Regions from separate parts of the Nocardiopsis sp. iso_40 genome, predicted to be linked through region 1. Evidence: riboswitches for the same ligand, from Rfam matches in the RefSeq annotation. Region 1 holds a riboswitch; each other region holds the start of a gene.

Region 1 (5,410 bases):
CGGAACACCCGGTCACAGTCCCGCCGCCCTTCGCCGTCGCACCAGGAGGATGAAGAACGGCGCACCGACCAGAGCGGTGACGATGCCGACCTGGAGCTCCTCGGGGCGCGCCACCACCCGGCCCACGACGTCGGCGACCAGCAGCAGGACGGGCGCCAGCACCGCCGACCACGGCAGCACCCAACGGTGGTCGGGGCCGACCAGGGCGCGCGCGATGTGCGGGACCGCGACCCCCACGAAACCGATCGGACCGGCCGCGGCGGTCGCCGTCCCGGCCAGCAGCACCACCGCCAGCGCGCTCGCCCCGCGCACCAGCCACAACCGAGTCCCCAGCGAGCGGGCCAGCTCGTCACCGAGCGCCACCGCGTTCAGCGGGCGCGCCAGCGCCACCGCCAGCACCAGCCCGGCGACCAGGAACGGCAGCGCCTGGAGCAGCGCCGCACCGTCGGCCCCGGCCAGGGAACCCACCACCCAGAACCGGTACTCGTCCAGGCCCGCGCGGTCCCGCAGGATGATCGCCGAGGTCAGCGACCCCAGCAGGGTCGAGATCGCGGCGCCGGCGAGCGCGAGCCTGACCGGGCCGGCCCCGTCCGGGCCCAGCGACCCGACGGCGTAGACCGCGCAGGCGGCCACCGCCGCGCCCAGGAAGGCGAAGGCGACGTAGCCCAGCAGCGCCGACACCCCGAGCACGCTGATCGCCAGGACCGCGGCCAGGGCCGCCCCCGCGTTGATGCCGAGGATCCCCGGGTCGCCGAGGGGATTGCGGGTCACCCCCTGCACCAGGACCCCGGACACGCCCAGGGCCGCCCCGACGGCCAGCCCGGCGAGGGTGCGCGGCACCCGCAGGTGCCGCACGACCAGGTCGGTGTCCGAACCGGTGAAACCGGCGTAGGCGGCATACACGTCGGCTACGGACAACTGCTGGTAGCCGACCAGTACCGACGCCAACAGGGCCCCGGCGAGCACCAGCAGCGCCACCACCAGCCCGACGCTTCGGCCCCAAGGACCGTTGAGCATCCCGGAGCCGCCGGACGGGGTCCGCGGTTGCCTGCGCGGTTCGGAGGGGGCGGGGGACAGGGGCCTTTCGGCCACACGGTCGACCATCGCCCGGCCTACCCGAACAGGTCGGAGTGGATGGTCCCGGCGACCTTGGCCACCGCGTCCGCGCTGCGCACGCCCGCGGAGCGGTCGGCGAAGGTGAACCCCTCGACCCGGCCCCCGGTGACCGCGGTCAGGTTGGCCAGTGCGGGGTCTCCCATGATCTGCTCGATCTGGTCGGCGGCGTCGGCGGAGGTCATCCGCGCGTCACAGCACACGTCGACCAGGATGAAGTCGGGGTCGCGCGCGATCACGTCCTCGGTGGCGACGTCGTGGTTGCGCCTGCCGTCGAGGTCGGCGAAGGCGTTGACCCCGCCCGCCAGGTCGATGATCTCGGTGGAGAAGTCCGGACCGCCGGCCACCCGGAACCCCTGGTCGCTGGGCCGACCGATCATCACTGTAGGCCGGTCCTCCTCCGCCACGCGGCCCTCCAGGGCCTGGGCGACCTCCTCCACGGTGGCCTCCATGTCGGCGATGACCCGTTCGGCGCGCTCCTGTTCGTCGAAGAGGGTTCCCAGGTCGCGCAGGTCGGCGTAGACGTTGTCCATCGTCACCGTGGCGGGGTCGATGGTCTCGTCGGTGCGGCCGTCCTCGCTCGGGCACAGCGGGGACAGGATCCAGCTCTCGACGCCCAGTTCGCGCAGGGAGGCCCGGGTCCCCAGGCTCTCGTCGGTGAACACGCCGTTGAACCCGGAGAGCACGAAGTCGGGCTCGTGGCTGAGCAGTTCCTCCAGGCTCGGCAGGTTCGGGTAGTACTCCTGCTCGGCCTGGGCGGCGGCGTGTTCGTCCATCACCTCGGCGTCCAGGAACGCCGTTCCGACCAGGCGGTCGCTGATGCCCAGCGCGTGGGCGGTCTCGATGGCGGGCTGGTAGGCGGCGAACACCCGCTCCGGCGGCTCTGCCGCGGCCACGTCGACGTCGCAGTTGCGGATCGTCTCCCCGGCGGCTTCCGGGGCGGGGGAGGAGGGGGACCCGCCGCAGGCGGTCACGGCCAGCAGCAGGGCGAGAACGGCGGCGGAACGGGCACGGCCCAGGGCCGCCCGTGCGTCGGTGGGCTTCATCGAACAAACCATCCTTCGTGGTTTGATGACGCGGACGGTCGCAGCCGGTCTCCTGGCTCCCGGAGTCGGGCTTGTGCCCCGCGCCTGCCCCCTTCCCGGACCCGTGCGGGTCCGGTGGCGTGTGGGAGGCGCCCTCCGGTCACAGTGGCGAGGACCGCGCCGGATTCCCACCGGCTTCCCGTGCACTGCGACGTCGACGAAATGAACTTGTGTCGGTAATCAACGGATCACGGTAGTACACCGGGGTTTCCCCGGGGAAGCCCGCTCCCGTTTGCCGCCGGGCCCCCGGATCGGCAGCGGGAGCGGGTGCGTGGATGACGTGACCGGGCTCCTGGCGCGGCGAGGCCGGTTCCGGCCCGGACCCGCCCCGGGACCGTGCACGCGGGGCACCACCGGGTCACAGGAGTTCGAGGCCCTGGCCTGTGGTTCCGTGCCGCGCCCGACAGGAGGTGAACCCGAGATCTCCGGATCAGCAGGTTCAAACCTTGATCCGTCGTCCGATCTCGGCCAAAAGTGCATCTTTTGGGAAAATTGCGGAGGAGAGTGCAGGCCGAAGGAATTCTGGTGCCTTGAGTGAAGTGGGTCACGGGTTCCGTGTTCACTTTGTCCTGTTAACTTCCTTCTCGGTTTCAGGAAACGGTCGAGGCCGTCCCGCAACCGGGGCGCCCCCACAGCTCGGCCATCCCCCATACCTGGGCCTAGAGAGCACACCGCCATGTCCCGCGCCGTGCGAGCAGTGACCGCTGCCGCCCTGTCAGCCGCGTTGCTCACCCCCTTCCTCCACTCCACCGCGCACGCACAGGAGGAACCCGGTCCGTCCCCTCAGGAGGGTTCAGCCTCCACCGCGGAGCTCTTCGAGCAGGCCGCCGTCACCCGGGCCAACGAGACCGGGGAGCCGGTGGAGATCGCCGGAGCTACCACCGAGACCACACGCCATCTGGCCAACCCCGACGGCAGCTTCACGATGGAGCAGAACGCCCACCCGGTCCGGGTGCGCAACGGCAGCGGGTGGACCCCGGTCGACACCGACCTGGTGACGGACTCCGACGGCAGGGTGCGCCCCAGGGCGGCGGCCGCGGACATCGCCTTCTCCGGCGGCGGCGACACGGCGCTGGCGAGCATCGGGCTGGGCTCCAACTCGGTGGACCTGGGCTGGCACGAGGACCTGCCCGCACCGGTACTGGAGGCCGACAAGGCCACCTACCCGGACGTGCTGCCCGACGTGGACCTGGTGCTGACCGCGGGGGCCGACGGCTTCGGCCAGGTGCTGGTGGTGCACACCCCGGAGGCGGCCCGGCACGAGATGCTGGCCGATCTGGAGCTCGGCTTGGCCACCGAAGGCGTGACCATGCGGCTCGGTGAGCACGGCAACCTGGACGCCATTGGCGATCGCGGCCAGGAGAGCGTGTTCAGCGCCCTCGCCCCTGCCATGTGGGACTCATCGGGCGAACAGGACATGGCCGAGGACGCCACGGTCATGGCACCCACCGGCGCCCGCACCGCGCTGCTGGACGTCGATCTGGCCCCGGACAGCATCCGCCTGGTCCCGGACGCGGCGATGCTCACCGACGAGGCCACCCAGTACCCGGTCTACATCGACCCCTCGGTGGCGGTCAGCCGAGTGGGGCGCACCTACGTCAACCGCAGTTACCCCGGCCAGTCGTACTGGAACTACTCCACCTCGCACACCCCCGGCGTGGGCTACGAACCGAACGAGGGCAGCACCAAGCGCGCGTTCTGGCGGTTCCGCGTCGACTCGCGCACCCGTGACGCCGACATCACCCGCGCCACGTTCCGCGCCAAGGTCACCCACGCCTACGGGTGTACCGACGCGCGCGTCCAGTTGTGGCGCACCAACGCGATCACCTCCAACACCACCTGGAACTCCCAGAACCCGTCCTCGTTCTGGAACACCAGGCTCGACACCCGCACCATCAACGCGGGGCGTTCCAACTGCCCCGGCGGAGCCTCCCCGTCGGTGGAGTTCAACGCCACCGACGGGTACGTGTGGAGCCGTGACGCCGGGCACGCGACCACGACGGTCGGGTTGCGCGGCAACGAGACCCGTTCGAGCAGTAACTGGGACTGGCGCCGCTTCGCCTCCAACCCCACCCTGCAGGTGGACTACAACAACCCTCCTGAGATCCCCACCCAGGTGTCGGACTCCCACGGCGGCCCTTGCTCCACCGACCCCGACGACCCCCGGCTGATCAACGAGACCCGCCCCACCTTCACCGCCTACGTGCGCGACCGCGACTCCACCTCCGCCAACCGGCAGAAGGTCAAGACCCGCTTCGCGTGGTGGGTGGACGGCGAACGCCTGGATGACGTGGACACCGCGAGGACCGACATCGCCGTGTGGTCCTCCGGCTCCTTCCAGTCGGTGCGCTCGGGCGCTCTCCCAGAGAACGTGCTGATCACCTACCGGGCCAACGCCAACGACGGCGTCTCCTGGTCGGGATGGTCCACCCGCTGCTACCTGACGGTCAGCACCGACCGCCCCGAACAGGGCCCGGAGGTGACCTCCACCGACTACCCGGCCGGGGACGCCTTCCACGGTTCCACCGGGCTGCCGGGCGAGTTCACCTTCTCCAACAACGGGGTCGAGGACGCCACCGGCTACAAGTACGCCCTCAACGACGACTCCTGCGTCACCGAGGTCGAGCCCGAGACCCCCGGCGGATCGGTGACCGTCACCCTCACACCCCGCCTGGAGGGACCCAACCGGATCTACGCCCGCACCGTGGACGCCTTCGGCAACTCCTCCGACTGCGTCCTGGCCCACACCTTCCTGGTGGCACCGCCCAGCGACCCGGTCGCGCACCTGGCCTTCGACGAGGGTCAGGGCGACCGCGCCGCCGACGCCGTCGACCCCGACCGCGGGGCCACCCTCTCCGAAGGCGTGGAGTGGGTGCGCGGCCGGGTCGGCGCCGTCGACAACCCCGACACCAACCCCACCCCGCGCCTGAACGGCACCGCCGTGCACACCAGCGGCTACACCGACGGCGACCCCGGCCCCTACGACCAGATCAACGCCGACTACCCGGCCGTGGACACCAGCGGCACCTTCTCGGTGTCGGCCTGGGTCAAGCTGGACCGCGCCCACGCCCACCACACCGCGGTGGCCCAGGAGGGCGAGGAACAGAGCGCCTTCCACCTGGGCTACCAGGGCAACACCGGCGAGTGGGTGTTCAAGATGTCCCCCGAGGACCAGCACTGGGACGGCTCCCGGGAGTGGGCCGTGGTGACCT
Region 2 (5,410 bases), 1.8 Mb from region 1:
CGGCGGGGTCGCGGGTCGGGGTGGCTCCGTCGGCCCGGAGGCCGCCGGGGTCCTCACCACTCGATCCCCCGCTGGCCCTTGCGGCCAGCGTCCATCGGGTGCCTGACCTTGGTCATCTCGGTGACCAGGTCCGCGGCCTCCACGAGCCCGGGGTCGGCGCGGCGGCCGGTGACGATGACGTGCTGGCGGCCCGGCCGGTCCCGCAGGGCTGCCACGACGTCGTCGGCGTCGACCCAGCCCCAGTTGATCGGGTAGGTGAACTCGTCGAGGATGAGCAGGTCGTGCGTCTGCTCGGTGAGCCTGCGCTTGATCTCCGCCCAGCCCTCGGCCGCGTCCGCCGCGTGGTCCTCGGTGCTGCCCTTGCGGCGGCTCCACGACCAGCCCGAACCCATCTTGTGCCACTCCACCGGACCGCCCTCGCCGGTCTCCTCGTGCAGCTGACCCAGGCGTTCGAGCACGGTCTGCTCGCCGATGCGCCACTTCGCCGACTTGACGAACTGGAACACCCCGATCCGCCAGCCCTGGTTCCAGCCGCGCAGGGCGAGCCCGAACGCGGCGGTCGACTTGCCCTTGCCGTCTCCGGTGTGGACGGCGAGCACGGGCTGGTTGCGGCGCTGCCGCGTGGTGAGCCCGTCATCGGGGACGACGAGCGGTTTGCCCTGGGGCATCAGGCGGCCCTTTCTCTCACGGCGGTGCTCAGCGCGTCGGCGCTGACCTCGCTGACGGGGAGGTGCTCGGCACCCATGCGGGTGGCGAGGGCTGCGGCCAGGCCCAGCCGCATCGGGCCGGACTCACCGTCCACGACGACGGTGGCCACACCCAGTTCGGCGACGTGGTCGGCGGCCGCCAGCGAACGGCCGACCGACCCCCGGCCCCCGGTGGCCCGGCCGTCGGTCACCAGGACGAGCAGCGGACGCTGCCTCGGGTCGCGCAGGCGCTCGCGCCGCAGGATCCGGGCGGCCTCCAGCAGGCCCTCGGCGAGCGGGGTGCGCCCCCCGGCGGGCAGTTCGTCCAGGCGGGCGGCGGCGGTGTCCACCGAACGGGTCGGCGGCAGCACCAGTTCGGCCCCGGTCCCCCGGAAGGTCACCAGACCGACCTTGTCGCGGCGCCGGTAGGCGTCCAGGAGCAGGGACAGGATGGCGGTCTTGACCTCGCCCATGCGTTTGCGCGCCGCCATCGAGCCGGAGGCGTCCACACAGAACAGCACCAGGTTGCTCTCCTGCCCCTCACGCACCGCGACGCGCAGGTCGCGGGGGAGCAGGCTGACCCGGCCGCCGCCGTGCGGGCGGGAGGCCGCCGCCTTGACGGTCTCCACCAGGTGGAGCGAGCTCCCCGAGCCCCCGCCGGGGGGTTCGGCCCCGATCCGGCGGCCCCGGGTGCCGAGGGCGCGGCTGCGCCGGCCGTCCGCACCGATCCCGGTGCCCCGGGCGGTGAACGTCCGGGGGCGGTAGGGGGTGCTCGCCCCGACCGTGGTGCCCGGCGCGGGCCGGGACCCGTCGCCCTCGGCCGCCTCGGTTTCCTCCGGTTCCCGGGCCGGGTCCTGGGCGTCCTCCGGGCCCCGGGGCTGTGCGGGGGGCTGGTCCGGTTGGCCGGGTCCCGTGTCCGGCCCCTGGGATGGGTCCGCCTCCGGGCCGTCGGTGGCCGGGTCGCCGTCCTCCTCGGGCCCGCAGTCCCGGCCGGGGGCGGGGTCGTCGGAGTCCTCGGGGCCGTCGGAGCCGCCCGGCGGTTCCGGGTCGTCCGGCGGCGGCTCCTCGTCGCCCAGGATCCGGTCCAGGAGCTCCTCGTCCAGCCCCGGCGCGTCGAACGGGTTCCGTCGGCGCCGGTGCGGCAGGGCCAGCAGGGCGGCGCGGCGGATGTCGGCCCGGGTGACCGAGGTCCGGCCCTCCCAGGCGGCGTGCGCCAGGGCCGTGCGCGCGGTCACGATGTCGGCGCGCAGGCCGTCCACCTCGAACGCCGCGCACACCTGCGCGATCTTCAACAGCGCGGCGTTGGACAGGCGGGCGTGCCGGACGGTCTCCCGGGCCGCCGCGATCCGCTCGGCCAGGGCCTTCTCGGAGGCGCCGTAGCGCTCCGCGAACGCGGCGGCGTCGGAGTCGTAGGCCATCCGCCTGCGGACCACCTCGACCCGGGCGGCCGGGGCGGCGGGCGCGGCCACCTCGACGGTCAGCCCGAACCGGTCCAGCAGCTGCGGGCGCAGCTCGCCCTCCTCGGGGTTCATCGTGCCGATGAGCAGGAACCGGGCGGCGTGCTCCACCGAGAACCCGTCCCGCTCCACGGTCACCCGGCCGGTCGCGGCGGCGTCCAGGAGGAGGTTGACCAGGTGGTCGTGGAGCAGGTTGACCTCGTCGACGTAGAGGAGGCCGCGGTGGCTCCGCGCCAGCAGCCCCGGTTCGTAGGCGACCTGGCCGTGCGTGAGCGCCTGCTCCAGGTGCAGGGAGCCCAGGACACGGTCCTCGGTGGCGCCGACCGGGAGTTCGACCAGGCGCACCGGGCGGCTCTCCACGGCCGTGCCCGCGGGGAAGGGGCCGTCCGGTGACTCCTGCGCGGGGTCGGCGGGGTCCACGGAGAAACGGTCGCTCCGGTAGACCTCGACCGGCGGCAGCAGGGAGGCCAGGGCCCGGACCGCGGTGGACTTGGCGGTGCCCTTCTGGCCGCGGACCAGGACACCGCCGATCTCCGGGGAGACGCTGGCCAGCACGAGCGCCAGGCCCAGGTCGTCGAGTGGGTCGGCGTCGCAGCCGACGATCGCGGAGAAGGGGTAGTGGGACGTCCGCAATGGCATGTGAGGCTCCCGCTCGTTTCGCCATCGGTCATGGGCGGGTGCGGGGCCGGTCTTCGGACTTACCGAGTCCTCCTGTCCGGAGGCTCGGCTCACCGCAGCGGGCCTGTGCCGGAATCTCACCGGGCTTCCCAGATTCTCCCCGGGCACCGTCCCCACCGTTTCCGATGGCTGGGCAGCCGGGGCACCTCACACCTTCGGCCGCCACGATAGCGTCCTGCCCATGAAGGTCGAGACGTCCCCTCCCCGAATCACCGTCGTCGGCGTCGGCGCCGACGGCTGGCAGGGCGTGCCCGAGAGGCTGCGCGAGCTGGTCCTGGCGGCCGACACGGTACTGGGCGGGCACCGGCACCTGGCCATGCTGCCGGCCGTGCCCAGCCAGGAACGCCGCGCCTGGCCCTCCCCGCTGCGCGAGGGCCTGCCGGGACTGCTCGCCTCCCTCGAAGGCCGCGCCGTCGTCGCGCTGGCCTCCGGTGACCCCCTGGTGTCGGGGATCGGCGGCACCCTGGTCGAACTGCTCGGCGCGGACGCGGTGCACGTCGAACCCGCCGTCTCCTCGGTGTCCCTGGCCCGCGCCCGGATGGGCTGGCCGGCGCAGGGGTGCGCGGTGCTGACCCTGGTCGGGCGCGATCCGCGGCTGCTGATGCGTGAACTGGCGCCCGGCCGCCGCGTCCTGGTGCTCTCCTCCGGTGCCGCCACCCCCGGGACGGTCGCCGCCCTGCTGGCCGGCGCGGGCTACGGGGCCAGCCGGATGACCGTCCTCGGCGACCTGGGGGCGGCCGCGGAGTCACGGCTGGAGAGCACGGCCCACGACTGGCTCGGCGCCCCGCCCGGGGAGGTCCCCGCACTGCACGTACTGGCGGTGGAACTCGCCGGACCGGCGGGGTACGGGCTGGCCACAGGGCTGCCCGACGAGGCCTTCGAGCACGACGGGCAGCTGACCAAGCGGGACCTGCGCGCCTGCGCCCTGGCCCGGCTGGCTCCCGCGCCCGGGCAGCACCTGTGGGACGTGGGCGCGGGCGCGGGCTCGGTCGGTATCGAGTGGATGCGCGCCCACCCCGCGTGCACGGCCACGGCGGTGGAGGCCGACCCCGGGCGCGCCGACCGGATCGGGCGCAACGCCGGGCGGCTCGGCGTCCCGGGTCTGCGCGTGGTCACCGGCCGGGCACCGGACGCGCTGGCCGGGCTGGGCGCCCCCGACGCGGTGTTCGTCGGCGGCGGCGCCACCCGGCCGGGCGTGCTCGACACCTGCCTGGACGCGCTGGGGCCGGGCGGCCGACTCGTGGTGCACGGGGTGACCCTGGAGACCGAGCAGCTGCTCGCGGACGCCTACCGGCGCCACGGCGGGGAACTGACCCGGATCGCGGTGGAGACAACCGCGCCCATCGGTACCTTCACCGGCTGGACCCCCGCCCGCACCGTCACCCAGTGGTGCCTGACCGTGCCCGACCGGTGACGTTCGGAGTGAGCCGGTCGGTCCCGGCTCCCGGGATTTCCACCACGGGCATGCCCGTGCTCCCTCCCCGGCGTTATTCCGGCCGTGTGGAGGGTCCCGAACCACCGCGCTCGGCGACTTCCTCGACGAGCCACCGAACGCTCGTGCCGGAGATCGCGTCCGTGTCGTCACCACCCGCCACCGGCATCACTCAGGGGGCCACATGACCGTCACAGAGCACCACCCGCCGCCCGGCATGCCAACGTTCCCCATGGGGACTGACCTGTTCGAGCACCTCGCGGAACAGGCGTTCGAGGCCGACCGTGTTCGTATGGAGATGTTCAGCGGGAAGGTCCGGGTCCACAAAGTGACCGACGGAGCCCACGCGGGGATCCTCACCTGGCTGATGCGTGAGTTCATGGCCCACCGTCCCGATCTGGACCTCCTCACCAGCGGGCTGGGCATCAAGGTCGATACCCACCGCAACGGTCGCGCCCGCCCCGACGGTGTCCTCGTTCCGATCGGTCACTTCGACCAGGCGGGGGAGTGGGCCGAACCGGACGGCGTCCTGGCCGTGGTCGAGGTCACCTCCTGGGATCCCGACACCCACGCCCGCGACCGTGTCGAGAAGCCCGCCGCCTACGCGGAGACCGGTATCGGCGTCTACCTGTTGGTGGACCGCGACGCCAACGCCGTGGTGGTGCACAGCCGCCCTGTCCGTGGCCAGTACCTGGACCGAAGCGCCCACTCCTACGGTGAGGCCGTGCCGATCCCCGGGGCCGGCCTCACCCTGGACACCGCCGGGCTCAAGCGCTTCACCCACTGAGGCGGTCGCCCCGGAACTGTGCGGGGCTCAGCGGGGCCGGGCCGGGTCGTACAGGTAGGACTCGCCGCCTTCGGCGTCGAGCGCCCGCCCGACCAGCACCACCGCGGCCTGCCGCAGCCCCGACTCCGCCACCAGGTCGGCGATGGTGGCGACGGTTCCGCGCAGCACCGCCTCCCCCGGCTGGCTGGCCCGGTAGACGACCACGACCGGGCAGTGCGCGCCGTACTCGGGCTCGATCTCGGCCATGAGTTCGCGTACCCGCCGGATCGCCAGGTGCAGCACCAGCGTGGCGCGGGTCGCCGCGAACGCGCTCAGCGACTCGCTCTCCGGCATCGCCGTCGAACGGGCACTGGTCCGGGTCAGCACCACC
Region 3 (5,410 bases), 670 kb from region 1:
CCGTCGTCCGTGGCCCCGTAGGGCGGCCGCATCAGGTCCATCGTGTAACCGGTCTCCCGGTACACCAGGGCCTGGGTCGTGTTCAGGTCCGCGCGGGCCGAACCGGTTCCGAGCGTCGTCAGGTCCGGGTGGCTCAGCGTGTGGTTGGCCAGCTCGTGGCCCTCCGCGTAGGTGCGCCGCACGATCCACGGGTTCTCCATGACCGGATGCCCGGTGACGAAGAAGGTGGCCCGGGCGTTGTGCTCGGCCAGGGCGTCCAGCAGCTCGGGGGTCCGTCCGCCGGGGCCGTCGTCGTAGGTCAGCGCCACGCACCTGGTGTCGGGGTCGGTGCAGTCGACGGAGTCCTCACGCGGGAGGAGTACGCCTGGTGCCGCTGCCTCGGAACCGTCCTTGTCCGCCTCGGGGGCCTCGGCCACCGAGAACTCGCGTACGCCCGTGGTCGCGGCCTCGCGCACGCGCAGCCCGAGTTCGGAGAGCAGGCCCTGGGCCTCGTCCCGGTCGATCACGGCGTGGACGCGGCCCTCGGAGGCGGGGGCGACCTGTCCGGAGTCGAACTCCACCACCAGGTCTCCGTCGGGGTTGAACCCCACGGAGTCGTACAGGGAGCTGATCGGGTGCAGGGCGGCGGGCGCGGCGGCGGTGTCCGACACGGCCTCGCGCACCCGGTCGTTGAGTTCGGCCAGCTCCTGCTGCCCGGCGAGCAGGCGGCTGGAGCCGTGGACCGCGCCCTTGCCGGTCTCGTACCAGTAGGTGCTGTGGCCCTCGCGGGTCTCCTCGGAGTCGGTTTCGGTGGTGGTCATCCGGACCCCCACGATCCCGCCCTCCGCCGCGGTCAGCCCCCACTCGCCGACGAACGAGCGCGCACCGGGGTTCGCGGCCTCGAAGGCGTGCGCCTGGGCGGTCAGGGTGCGGTCCAGGAAGTCCGCCAGGGGTTCGGCGTTGGGGATCGCCGGGTAGCTGACGGCGACGTCGCCCCCGCCCTCGTAGGCGATCTCGGTCTCGGTGAGTCCGGGGATCGCGGCGGGGTCCACGACGGTCAGTTCGTCGGGTTCACCGGTGGCGGGGAGGCGCACGTCCTCCTCGGGCTGTTCGGCCGTCCTCCGGACCTCGGCGGTGTCCTCGAGCAGGCCCGGGGGTCCGGCCGCCGACAACACCAGTCCCAGTAGGACGACCATCGCGAACGCGACCGTGAGTAGGGGCCGGTCGGGGGACATGGTCGGACGGTCTTGCTGCTTCACCTGGGGTTCTCCACGTTCATCGTCAGACGAACGTTCGCGGGGGAGGCGGGGGCGCGCTCTCCCACGTAACGCTGATGTCGGGTGTGATGCCGAGCACACGGCGGGGGTTCGTCTCGTGCGGGCGAGGGCCGCGCCGGGGTCAGGGGCGGAGGGGGCGCTCCTATACTTGCAGGCGTGGAAGGTACACGCTCCATCCTTTCCACCCCGGAGGTCCTCCGGGGCGGGTGGTGCGTGTCGAAAGAGGGAACCCGGTGCGACTCCGGGACTGCCCCGCAGCGGTGAGTGGGAACGACCGTCGCCATAAGCACTGGTGAACCGATCGGAAAGGTCGGGAACTGGGAAGCGGCGACTGCTAGGAGGACCGGCCCTCAGGCCGGAAGCGCCCACGAGTCCGAAGACCTGCCTCCGCCCGGCGGCGCACCCGTGCCGCCGGTGGTCCCGTGCCCCGAGGGAGGGCCGAGGGCGGAGACGGCCGTGCGCTGAGGCGTTCCCCGGCATGTCCGCGTCCTCGCTCGCCCCGCGGCCGGTACCCGGCTTTCGACGAGGGAGAGAAGCTTCATGACCACGACCCCGGGAGCTCCCAGGCCCACCGTGCGCTCCACGGTGCACGGCTACCCGCGCATCGGCCCCGACCGTGAACTCAAGCGCGCCAGCGAGTCCTACTGGAAGGGCGGCACCACCGCCCGGGAGTTCGACGCCGTCGCCTCCGAACTCCGCAGGGGCGTCTACGCCCAACTGCGGGAGGCGGGCGTGGACGACCTCCCGTCCAACACGTTCTCCCCCTACGACCACGTGCTGGACACGGCGGTCCTGTTCGACCTCGTCCCCTCCCGCTTCGCCTCCCCGGCCCAGGCCGGGGACCGGGACGAGCAGCTGCGCCGCTACTTCGCCCTCGCCCGCGGCGAGCAGGGCGCCCCGCCCCTGGAGATGACCAAGTGGTTCGACACCAACTACCACTACCTGGTTCCCGAGCTGTCCCCGAGCACCCGGCCGCGCCTGGTCGGTGACAAACCCGTCGCGGAGTTCCGCGAGGCCTCCGAGGCCGGTTTCCGGACCCGCCCCGTGCTGCTCGGCCCGCTCACCTTCCTCCTGCTGGCCAAGGCCGCCGACGACGCCCCCGAGGGCTGGGAGCCGATCGAGCTGCTCGACCAGCTCCTGGACGCCTACGCCAGGCTTCTGGGCGACCTCGAGGAGGCGGGCGCCGCCGAGGTCCAGCTCGACGAGCCGATCCTGGCCACCGACGAGGGCCGTGCCGCCGTCGGCCACCTGCAACGCGTCTACCGGCGGTTGGGTTCCCTCACCGGGCGCCCCTCGCTCCTGGTCTCCACCTACTTCGGCTCCATCGGCGCCGCCGCCCTGCGCGTGCTCAAGGACTCCCCGGTGGAGGCGGTCGGCCTCGACCTGGTCACCGACCCGGAGGGCGTCGAGGACCTGGCCGCGGTCTCCGGCCTGGGTGCCACCCGGCTGGTCGCGGGCGTCGTGGACGGACGCAACGTCTGGCGCACGGACCTGCCCGCCGCCGTGGCCGAGCTCGGTACCCTGCTCGCCCTCACCGACGAGCTCACCGTGAGTACCTCCTGCTCGCTGCTCCACGTCCCCATCGACCTGGACGCCGAGACCGCCCTCGCTCCCGAGTTGCGCGGGGCGCTGGCCTTCGCCAGGCAGAAGGCCGAGGAGGTGGCCCTGCTCGGCCGCGTCCTGTCCGAGGGCGCGGACACCGGTTTCGACGCGGTCGGGACCCGGTCCCCGTCCTTCACCGACGCCCGGGTGCGCGCCCGCCTGGACGCTCTGCGCCCGGACGCCTACGAGCGTCCCGAGGAGCGGGGCGCCCCCACCGACACCGCGCTCACCACGACCACCATCGGTTCCTTCCCGCAGACCCCCGAGCTGCGCCGCGCGCGTGCCGCGCACCGTCGGGGCGAGCTGTCCACCGAGGAGTACAAGCGGATCCTCCGCGCGGAGATCGACCGCGTCATCGCGCTCCAGGAGGAGATCGGCCTGGACGTCCTCGTCCACGGCGAGCCCGAGCGCAACGACATGGTCCAGTACTTCGCGGAGCAGTTGGAGGGCTACGCCGCCACCCGGAACGGGTGGGTGCAGTCCTACGGTTCGCGCTGCGTACGTCCCCCGATCCTGTTCGGTGACGTCTCGCGCCCCGAGCCGATGACGGTGGAGTGGATCACCTACGCCCAGTCGCGCACCGACAAGCCGGTCAAGGGCATGCTGACCGGTCCGGTCACCATGCTCGCCTGGTCGTTCGTCCGGACCGACCAGCCGCTCGGCGAGACCGCCCTCCAGGTCGGCCTGGCCCTGCGCGACGAGGTCGCTGATCTGGAGAGGGCGGGCATCCGCCACATCCAGGTGGACGAGGCGGCCCTGCGGGAGCTGCTGCCGCTGCGGGAGGAACGGCGGCAGGAGTACCTGGACTGGGCGGTGCGTTCGTTCCGCCTGGCCACCTCCGGGGTCGCACCCACCACGACCGTCCACACCCACATGTGCTACTCGGAGTTCAACCAGATCGTCGGCGGCATCGAGGCGCTGGACGCCGACGTCACCAGCGTCGAGGCGGCCCGTTCGCGGATGGAGCTCGTGGCGGCCCTGGGCCGGCGCGGCTACCGGCGGGGGATCGGCCCGGGCGTGTACGACATCCACTCGCCGCGGGTGCCCTCGGTGGAGGAGATCGAGGCCTCGCTGCGGCTGGCGGTGCGGCACGTGGACGCCGGGAACCTGTGGGTCAACCCGGACTGCGGTCTGAAGACCCGCGGTTACGCCGAGGCCGAGCAGGCCCTGCGCAACATGGTGGAGGCGGCCCGCCGGGTCCGCGCCGAGATCGGCGCTCGGACGCCGACCGGGGGCTGACCCGTGGCCCCCGGCGGGGTCTGACGGGGGAGGAACGGCGGAAGGGGGGGCCGCGACAGCCGCGGCCCCCCTTCGGTGTCCCGACCGGAGTCCGGCCCGGACCCGGGTCAGGTGCCGACCAGGTTCATCGCCTCGGTGGCGGCGTTGACCATGATGCCCTCGATGTCGTCCGGAAGGGTGAGGTCCTCCGTGTCACCGTTGAAGTCGTCGAGGTAGTAGTTGACCTCGACGACGAGGTTGTCCGCACGGACCAGGAGCGTGGCCTCGGGGACCAGGTTGCCCAGCATCTCGTACTTGGTCACGACGAGGTGGGCCTCGTCGCCCAGGCCGTCGACGGCCTTGTTCTCCTCGATGTCGTCCGCCGAGTAGCGGTCGCTGTAGCCCTCGCCGGTGATGTTGTCGATCGTCTCCTGGAAGTCCTGGGCGGCTGCCTCGTTGGAGTCGCTGGCGCTGTAGGGCAGGCTGTAGCCGATCTCCAGGTACCCGTAGGCGTCGTCGGGGTTGCCCTCGGGCACCTCGGCGGTCTCGGAGCAGCTGGAGGTGTTGTCGGAGACGTACTTGCTGCCGCTGTCGCGGAGCAGGAAGTCGGACTGGACCTGCTCACTGAAGGAGTCGCAGGGTTCGGCGGGCAGCGCGTAGGGCGGCTCACCGCTGGGGCCCTCGTTGGTCGCGGGCTCCTCGGCGGGCTCCTCCTCCGCGGGCTCCTCGGCGGGCTCCTCCTCGGCGGGTTCCTCCTGCGTGGCCTCCCCGGATCCGGCCGCGACCTCCTCGCCGCGGTTGCCGTTGGTGACCAGCATGGCGACCACGGCGATCACCAGGACGACGATGACCACACCGCCGCCGATGACCACCCACAGGCCCGCCTTGCTGCCACCGCCCTGGGGCGGCGGAGCGGGGGGATAGCCTCCGGGGCCCCCGGGACCCATGGGTCCTCCGGGGCCACCGGGTCCGACGGGGGCGCCGTAGGGCGGCTGGCCGCCCGCGTACATGCCCTGGTCCTGCCCGGGCGCGCCCGGGTACGGGGCCTGGCCGTAGCCGGGCTGACCGCCGGTGCCGGGGTCGCCGTAGGGGCCTCCGTGCGGCTGACCGTAGGGCGGCTGGCCGCCGGTGCCGTCCCCGCCACCGTAAGGGTTCTGCGGTGGCTGGTTGTAAGGTCCGTTTTCGCTCATGGCTCCCTCGCCCGGTGATGTGGTGACCGTGTTGTCTTAGGCGCGCGTTCACGCCTTTGGGTTCTCACGAGTTCCCGTGGTGGCCACCGGCGGATCGCCGGGTGGGTGACAGCACGGGGAACCGTGGGGGAGGTGGCCCCGCTC
Region 4 (5,410 bases), 1.8 Mb from region 1:
ACGGGCAGCAGCAGCCGGGATACGGCCAGCAGCCCGGCTACGGGCAGCCGTACCCGGGTTACGGACAGCAGCAGGGCTGGTAACCGAGCCCGTCCGCGAACGCGGGGCCCGCACGATCACCGTGCGGGCCCTTTTCTATGTCCGCCTTCGTGCGCCCACGGCGAGCCATGTCGGACAGTGTGTGATTCCGATGCATTCGCCAGAAGCGTGTCTGGGACATGCTTTCGGTTGTGTAACTCAGCCAGGAGCGAAGAGACGACATGTCCGTCATGTCTGTCGTGAAGCCGAAGAAATTCCTTGTGATCTCTGGAATCTTCCCCAAAACTACTTCGAGCACGCGCCTAGCTACGCTAAGTTAATTCCGGCGGCCGCAGCCAACCTGTTTTGCACTTCCGAAAGGTAACCACCATGACCCGTATCGCCAAGGTTTCCGGTTTCGTCCTCGCTACCGGTCTCGCCCTGGGCGCCATGACCGGTACCGCCGCCGCGGACAACAACGCCCAGATCCAGAACATCACCGTCCCCGTCTGCCTGGACGTCCTGAAGGCCTCCGGCTTCAGCGCCAGCGGCTGCAACGTCGTCGACTGGAACTCCACCTCGGGTATCTCCGTCCACGACTAGCACCCGGTCGCCGCGGCCGCCCGTCAGACCTGCCAGAACCAAACACACACAACGAATCGAAGAGGAAGCACAACATGAAGCGCATCACCGCCGTCTCCGGCCTCGTCCTCGCCACCGGCCTCGCCCTGGGCGCCATGACCGGCACCGCCGCCGCGGACAACAACGCCCACATCCAGAACATCACCGTGCCGATCTGCGCCGACGTCATCTCCTTCGCGGGCTTCAGCTCCGAGGGCTGCAACGTCATCTCCAGCACCGAGACCTCGGGCATCTCCGTCAAGAACTGGTAGTCCACGCTCCCAGAGCGCGGATGACGCGGGGCACGGTGTTCCTACACCGTGCCCCGCGTTCGTCGTCCCACCCCGGTGGAGCGGGCAGGACCGGGCGTGCACGCCCACCGCACGGTCCTGCGGTCACCCGCCGCAGACACCCTCCGGCACGCCTTCCACCGGGTCCGTCACCAGCCGCGCGTGCATCCCCGTGTCGTAACGGGAGGTCCCGTAGCGGAGCTTGGCCCGCTCGACACCCTCAGGGCGAAAACCCGCCCGCCGCGCGGCCACGCACGACCCCGGGTTGTTCAGCCGGTGGCCCGTCTCCACCCGGAACAGGTCCAGTCGGTCGAAGGCGAACTCCGTGGCAAGCCTGGCCCCGGCCGAGGCCACGCCCCGCCCCTGCTCGGCCGGGTGCGTCCAGTAGGACAGCCAGCCGAATTCGTGCCTGCGGCTGGACACCGAGACCTGCACGTGCCCGAGGGCCCTGTCCTGGCCGTCGACCACCGCGAACCCGTGCACGTCCCGCTCCTTGGCCAGGACCGCCCGCCCGGCGATCCACTCCAGGGCCTCGTCCGGGGTCCGCGGCACGTCGCTCTCCTGCCTGGCCAGCTCCTCCCAGGCGAAGGCCGTCAACAGCCGGTCGGCGTCGCCCCGGTTCCACTCCCGTACTCGGTACAATCACAGCCCCTCTCACTGACAGCTCGGGTCGCGCCAACCTAGAACCGCGCCGGGGGCGGTGCAAGCCGTTTGCCGGTGCCGTCGGCCGCCCTCCGTCCGCCGGACGGCCGCCCCTCCTGGTCACACCCGCCCGATCCCACGCCCCTGGCCGGAACCGGTCAGGGGCATGTCACGCCAGGCGTGCTGTGGTACGTCTTCCCCGACATGACGGCAACAGAGGTCTTCGAGGAACACCGCCCCCTGCTGAACGGGGTCGCCTACCGGATCCTGGGAACGGCGGACGACGCCGAGGACGTGGTCCAGGAGGCGTGGCTGCGCTGGTCCCGGGTGGATCCGGACGGGATCGACAACCCGCGCGCCTACCTGGTGACCGTGGCGTCCCGGCTTTCCATCGACCGGCTGCGCAAAGCCAGTGCCCAGCGCGAGTCCTACGTGGGCGAGTGGTTGCCCGAGCCGGTCAGCGAGCTGCCCGACGCGGCCGAGCGGGCCGAGCTCGCCGACTCCGTGGAGTTCGCGCTCCTGGTGGTGCTGGAGACCCTCAGCCCGCTGGAACGGGCCGTGTTCGTGCTGCACGAGGCCTTCCAACTGCCCTACGCGCACATCGCCCGGGTCATCGACCGGAACGAGGCGGCCACCCGGCAGTTGGCCCGGCGGGCCCGGGACCACGTACGGGAACGCCGCCCCCGTTTCGAGGCCGACCGGGCGGCGCGCCGCCGCATCACCGAACGCTTCCTCCGGGCCTGCGCGGAGGGCGACCTGGACGGGCTCAAGGGACTGCTGGCCGAGGACGCAACCCTGGTCAGTGACAGCGGCGGCAGGGCCCCGGCGCCCCTGCGGGTGATCCGCGGCGCCGACAAGGTGGGCCGTTTCCTGGCCGCGGTGTCCCGGGAACGCAACACCTCGCGCTTCCTGCGGTCCCTGGGCCTGGCGCCCACGGCACCGCTGCACACGGAGGTCACCGAGGTCAACGGCGGCCCCGCCGCGGTCCTGTCGGTGGAGGGGGTCCCGATCACGGTGCTGACCCTGGACGTCTTCGAGGGCCGGGCCCGGCACGTGTACATGGTGGCCAACCCGGACAAGATGTCGCGTCTGCGGACCGCCGGCCCGTCCTAGGGGCGGGGACACCGCCGTCGTGGGCGGGGGCGGCGCGGATCCCGGTGGATCCGGGCCGGTGGAAACCCGTCGGTAACCCAGCGCGACCCCCGACGCCGGTCCTCCTGCGGCCGAGGAGGCGGCACGCCCGCCATGGCCGCCGGGCACCCGGCAGTTCCTCGCCGACCTGGGATAGGGCGTGCGGAGTCGGCGGGTCGGAGGCACCGGGGACGGAGGGAGCGCCCGGACACGGTCCGCCGGAACGAGCCGCGAGGTGGCACGATACCCTCGTCGGACCGGTCGAACCCCACGTCCGTGGGGCAGGGAACCCGGTGCGATTCCGGGACTGACGCGCAGCGGTGAGGATGACGGACGGGCACGTCCGGGGTGGTCCCCCGGGCAGCCACTGGAGTAGAACTCCGGGAAGGCGCCCCGTACCGGTCGATTCCGAGTCCGAAGACCTGCCGGTAGCGGCGGACACCTCCGCCGAGTCATCCGCGGGCCCGCGAACAAGCCCCTGACCCGAAAGACGTGCATGTCCCTGCCCGGCACCCCGCCCTCCGCCCGAACCCCCCACAGCCGTACCCGGCGCGACCGCTGCCCCGGCGCACTGAGGCCCTGGGCCGCCGACGACGGTCTGCTGGTCCGGCTCCGGCTCATCGGCGGCCGGCTCCGCGCCCGCTCACTGCGGGCTCTGGCCTCCGTGGCCGAACGGCACGGCAGCGGCCGCGTCCACGTCACGGGCCGCGCGAACCTGCAACTGCGCGCCCTGCCCGGGAACGCGGGACGGTTGGGGTCCGAGGTGCTCCGGGACCTGGAGGGGACCGGTCTGCTGCCCTCGGCCAGCCACGAACTGGTACGCAACGTGATGGTCTCCCCGTGCACGGGGCCGAAGGACCCGGCACGCCCGGACGGTGCCGTGCCGGGCGGCGGGCGGGCCGACCTGCGGCCCGTCGCCTCGGCCCTGGACACGATGCTGTGCTCCGTGCCGCGCCGCGCGGACCTGCCCGGACGGTTCCTGTTCGTGCTGGACGACGGATCCGGGGACCTGCTCGACCGCCCCTGCGACCTTGGGCTCGTCGCCCTGGACGAGGGGATCGCACAGTTGCGGATCGGCGGGCACTGGGGCCCGGTGGTACCGCTCGACGAGGCGCCCGCCGCACTGCTGCGGTTCGCGGACGAGTTCCTGGAACGCCGCGGTCAGGGCCCCACGGCTCCCTGGCACGTCGCCGAGCTCCCGGCTCCGCTGGCCGCGCCGGCGGCCCCCGACCCTCGGCTGCCACAACCCTCGCCTCCCCTGCCGTACGGGCCGCTGCCCGGGGACGGGCTCCATCTGCGGGTCACCGACCGGGGACTGGACCGCTCCGCCGTCGAGGAGCTCGCCGAGCGGGCGACCGCCGCGGGCCACGGAGAGCTGGTCGTCACGCCCTGGCGCGGGGTTCTGGTGCCCGGGGAGGTCCGATGACCGCCCCCCGCCGACCGAACCGGCACTACGAGTACGTCGACGACGGCCCCGCGATCTACACCGACTCCTTCGCCACCATCCGTCGCGAGGCCCGGCTGGGGCACCTGCCGGACAACGCCGAACGGCTCGCCGTGCGGATGATCCACGGCACCGGTCAGGTCGGCCTCGCCGACGACCTGGTGGTCCACCCCGACCTGGTTCCGGCGGCCCGCGCGGCCCTGGAGGGCGGCGCGCCGATCCTGTGCGACGCACGCATGGTGGCCGCCGGGGTGACCGCGAGCCGCCTGCCCGGCGGCAACGAGGTGCTCTGCTTCCTCGGCGACGCACGCGTCCCCGAACTGGCACGGGAGTGGGGAACCACCCGCACGGCGGCCGCGGTGTCCCTGTGGGAACCCCTGCTGGAGGGTGCCGTGGTCGCTGTCGGCAACGCGCCCACCGCCCTCTTCCACCTGTTGGAGATGCTGGTCGACGGGGCGCCGAGACCGGCCGCGATCGTCGGCTGCCCGGTCGGTTTCATCGGTGCCGCCGAGTCCAAACAGGCGCTCACCGAGTTCGCCGACCGGCACGGGACCGACATCCCGTACGTGACGGTCCGCGGCCGTCGCGGAGGGTCCGCGATGACCTCGTCAGCTCTGAACGCACTCGCCAAGGAGGAGGAGTGAGAGGACGTTTCCACGGGGTCGGTGTGGGTCCGGGCGACCCCGAACTGATCACGCTCAAGGCGGCCCGCCTCATCCGCGCGGCCGACGTCGTCGCCTACCACGCCGGGGTCGGCAAGCGGTCGAACGCCCACCGCATCGCCGAGGACCTGGTCCCGGCCTCCGCGGTCGAGGAGCAGCTCACCTACCCGGTGACCACCGGCACGACCGACCACCCGGGCGGGTACGCGGGTGCGCTGGCCGACTTCTACGAGGAGTCCGCCGCACGGCTGGCCGTCCACCTGGACGCCGGACGCGACGTCGTCCTGCTCTCCGAGGGCGACCCGCTGTTCTACGGCTCGTACATGTACATGCACGACCGGCTGTCCGAACGGTACGAGACCGAGATCGTCCCCGGGGTCCCGGCGTTCGGCGCGGCCGCCGCAGCGGCGGCGGCACCGCTGGTCCGACAGACCGACGTGCTCACCGTGCTGCCCGGGACCCTCCCCGAGCCGGAGCTGGCCCGCCGTCTGGCGGACACCGACGCCGCGGTGATCATGAAGCTGGGCCGGACCTTCCCCGCGGTGTGCCGCGCCCTGGAGGCGGCCGGGCGGTCGGAGCACGCGGTGTACGTGGAGCGCGCC

The links. Region 1 has a riboswitch for cobalamin ahead of AC0VYD_RS15500 (ABC transporter substrate-binding protein). Riboswitches for the same ligand answer to the same signal wherever they lie in the genome.
Region 2: it holds a riboswitch for cobalamin, as region 1 does, so the genes downstream of both, AC0VYD_RS23225 (magnesium chelatase subunit D family protein) here and AC0VYD_RS15500 (ABC transporter substrate-binding protein) in region 1, are expected to answer to the same signal.
Region 3: it holds a riboswitch for cobalamin, as region 1 does, so the genes downstream of both, metE (5-methyltetrahydropteroyltriglutamate--homocysteine S-methyltransferase) here and AC0VYD_RS15500 (ABC transporter substrate-binding protein) in region 1, are expected to answer to the same signal.
Region 4: it holds a riboswitch for cobalamin, as region 1 does, so the genes downstream of both, AC0VYD_RS23195 (nitrite reductase) here and AC0VYD_RS15500 (ABC transporter substrate-binding protein) in region 1, are expected to answer to the same signal.

The regions. Positions count from the first base shown of each region.
Region 1 is NZ_CM149666.1:3,535,128-3,540,537, reverse strand. It holds gene AC0VYD_RS15505 (FecCD family ABC transporter permease) at 13-1,104, opposite strand; gene AC0VYD_RS15500 (ABC transporter substrate-binding protein) at 1,113-2,159, opposite strand; cobalamin riboswitch at 2,185-2,364, opposite strand; gene AC0VYD_RS15495 (LamG-like jellyroll fold domain-containing protein) at 2,875-5,410, shown strand, end outside.
Region 2 is NZ_CM149666.1:5,342,977-5,348,386, reverse strand. It holds gene cobO (cob(I)yrinic acid a,c-diamide adenosyltransferase) at 54-668, opposite strand; gene AC0VYD_RS23225 (magnesium chelatase subunit D family protein) at 668-2,782, opposite strand; cobalamin riboswitch at 2,811-2,948, opposite strand; gene cbiE (precorrin-6y C5,15-methyltransferase (decarboxylating) subunit CbiE) at 3,003-4,235, shown strand; gene AC0VYD_RS23215 (Uma2 family endonuclease) at 4,438-5,040, shown strand; gene AC0VYD_RS23210 (cobalt-precorrin-4/precorrin-4 C(11)-methyltransferase) at 5,068-5,410, opposite strand, start outside.
Region 3 is NZ_CM149666.1:4,202,928-4,208,337, reverse strand. It holds gene AC0VYD_RS18335 (polysaccharide deacetylase family protein) at 1-1,214, opposite strand, end outside; cobalamin riboswitch at 1,430-1,659, shown strand; gene metE (5-methyltetrahydropteroyltriglutamate--homocysteine S-methyltransferase) at 1,797-4,097, shown strand; gene AC0VYD_RS18325 (DUF3558 domain-containing protein) at 4,205-5,266, opposite strand.
Region 4 is NZ_CM149666.1:5,336,267-5,341,676, forward strand. It holds gene AC0VYD_RS23170 (hypothetical protein) at 1-83, shown strand, start outside; gene AC0VYD_RS23175 (hypothetical protein) at 409-621, shown strand; gene AC0VYD_RS23180 (hypothetical protein) at 696-911, shown strand; gene AC0VYD_RS23185 (GNAT family N-acetyltransferase) at 1,035-1,571, opposite strand; gene sigJ (RNA polymerase sigma factor SigJ) at 1,776-2,684, shown strand; cobalamin riboswitch at 2,945-3,146, shown strand; gene AC0VYD_RS23195 (nitrite reductase) at 3,199-4,128, shown strand; gene AC0VYD_RS23200 (precorrin-8X methylmutase) at 4,125-4,790, shown strand; gene AC0VYD_RS23205 (precorrin-2 C(20)-methyltransferase) at 4,787-5,410, shown strand, end outside.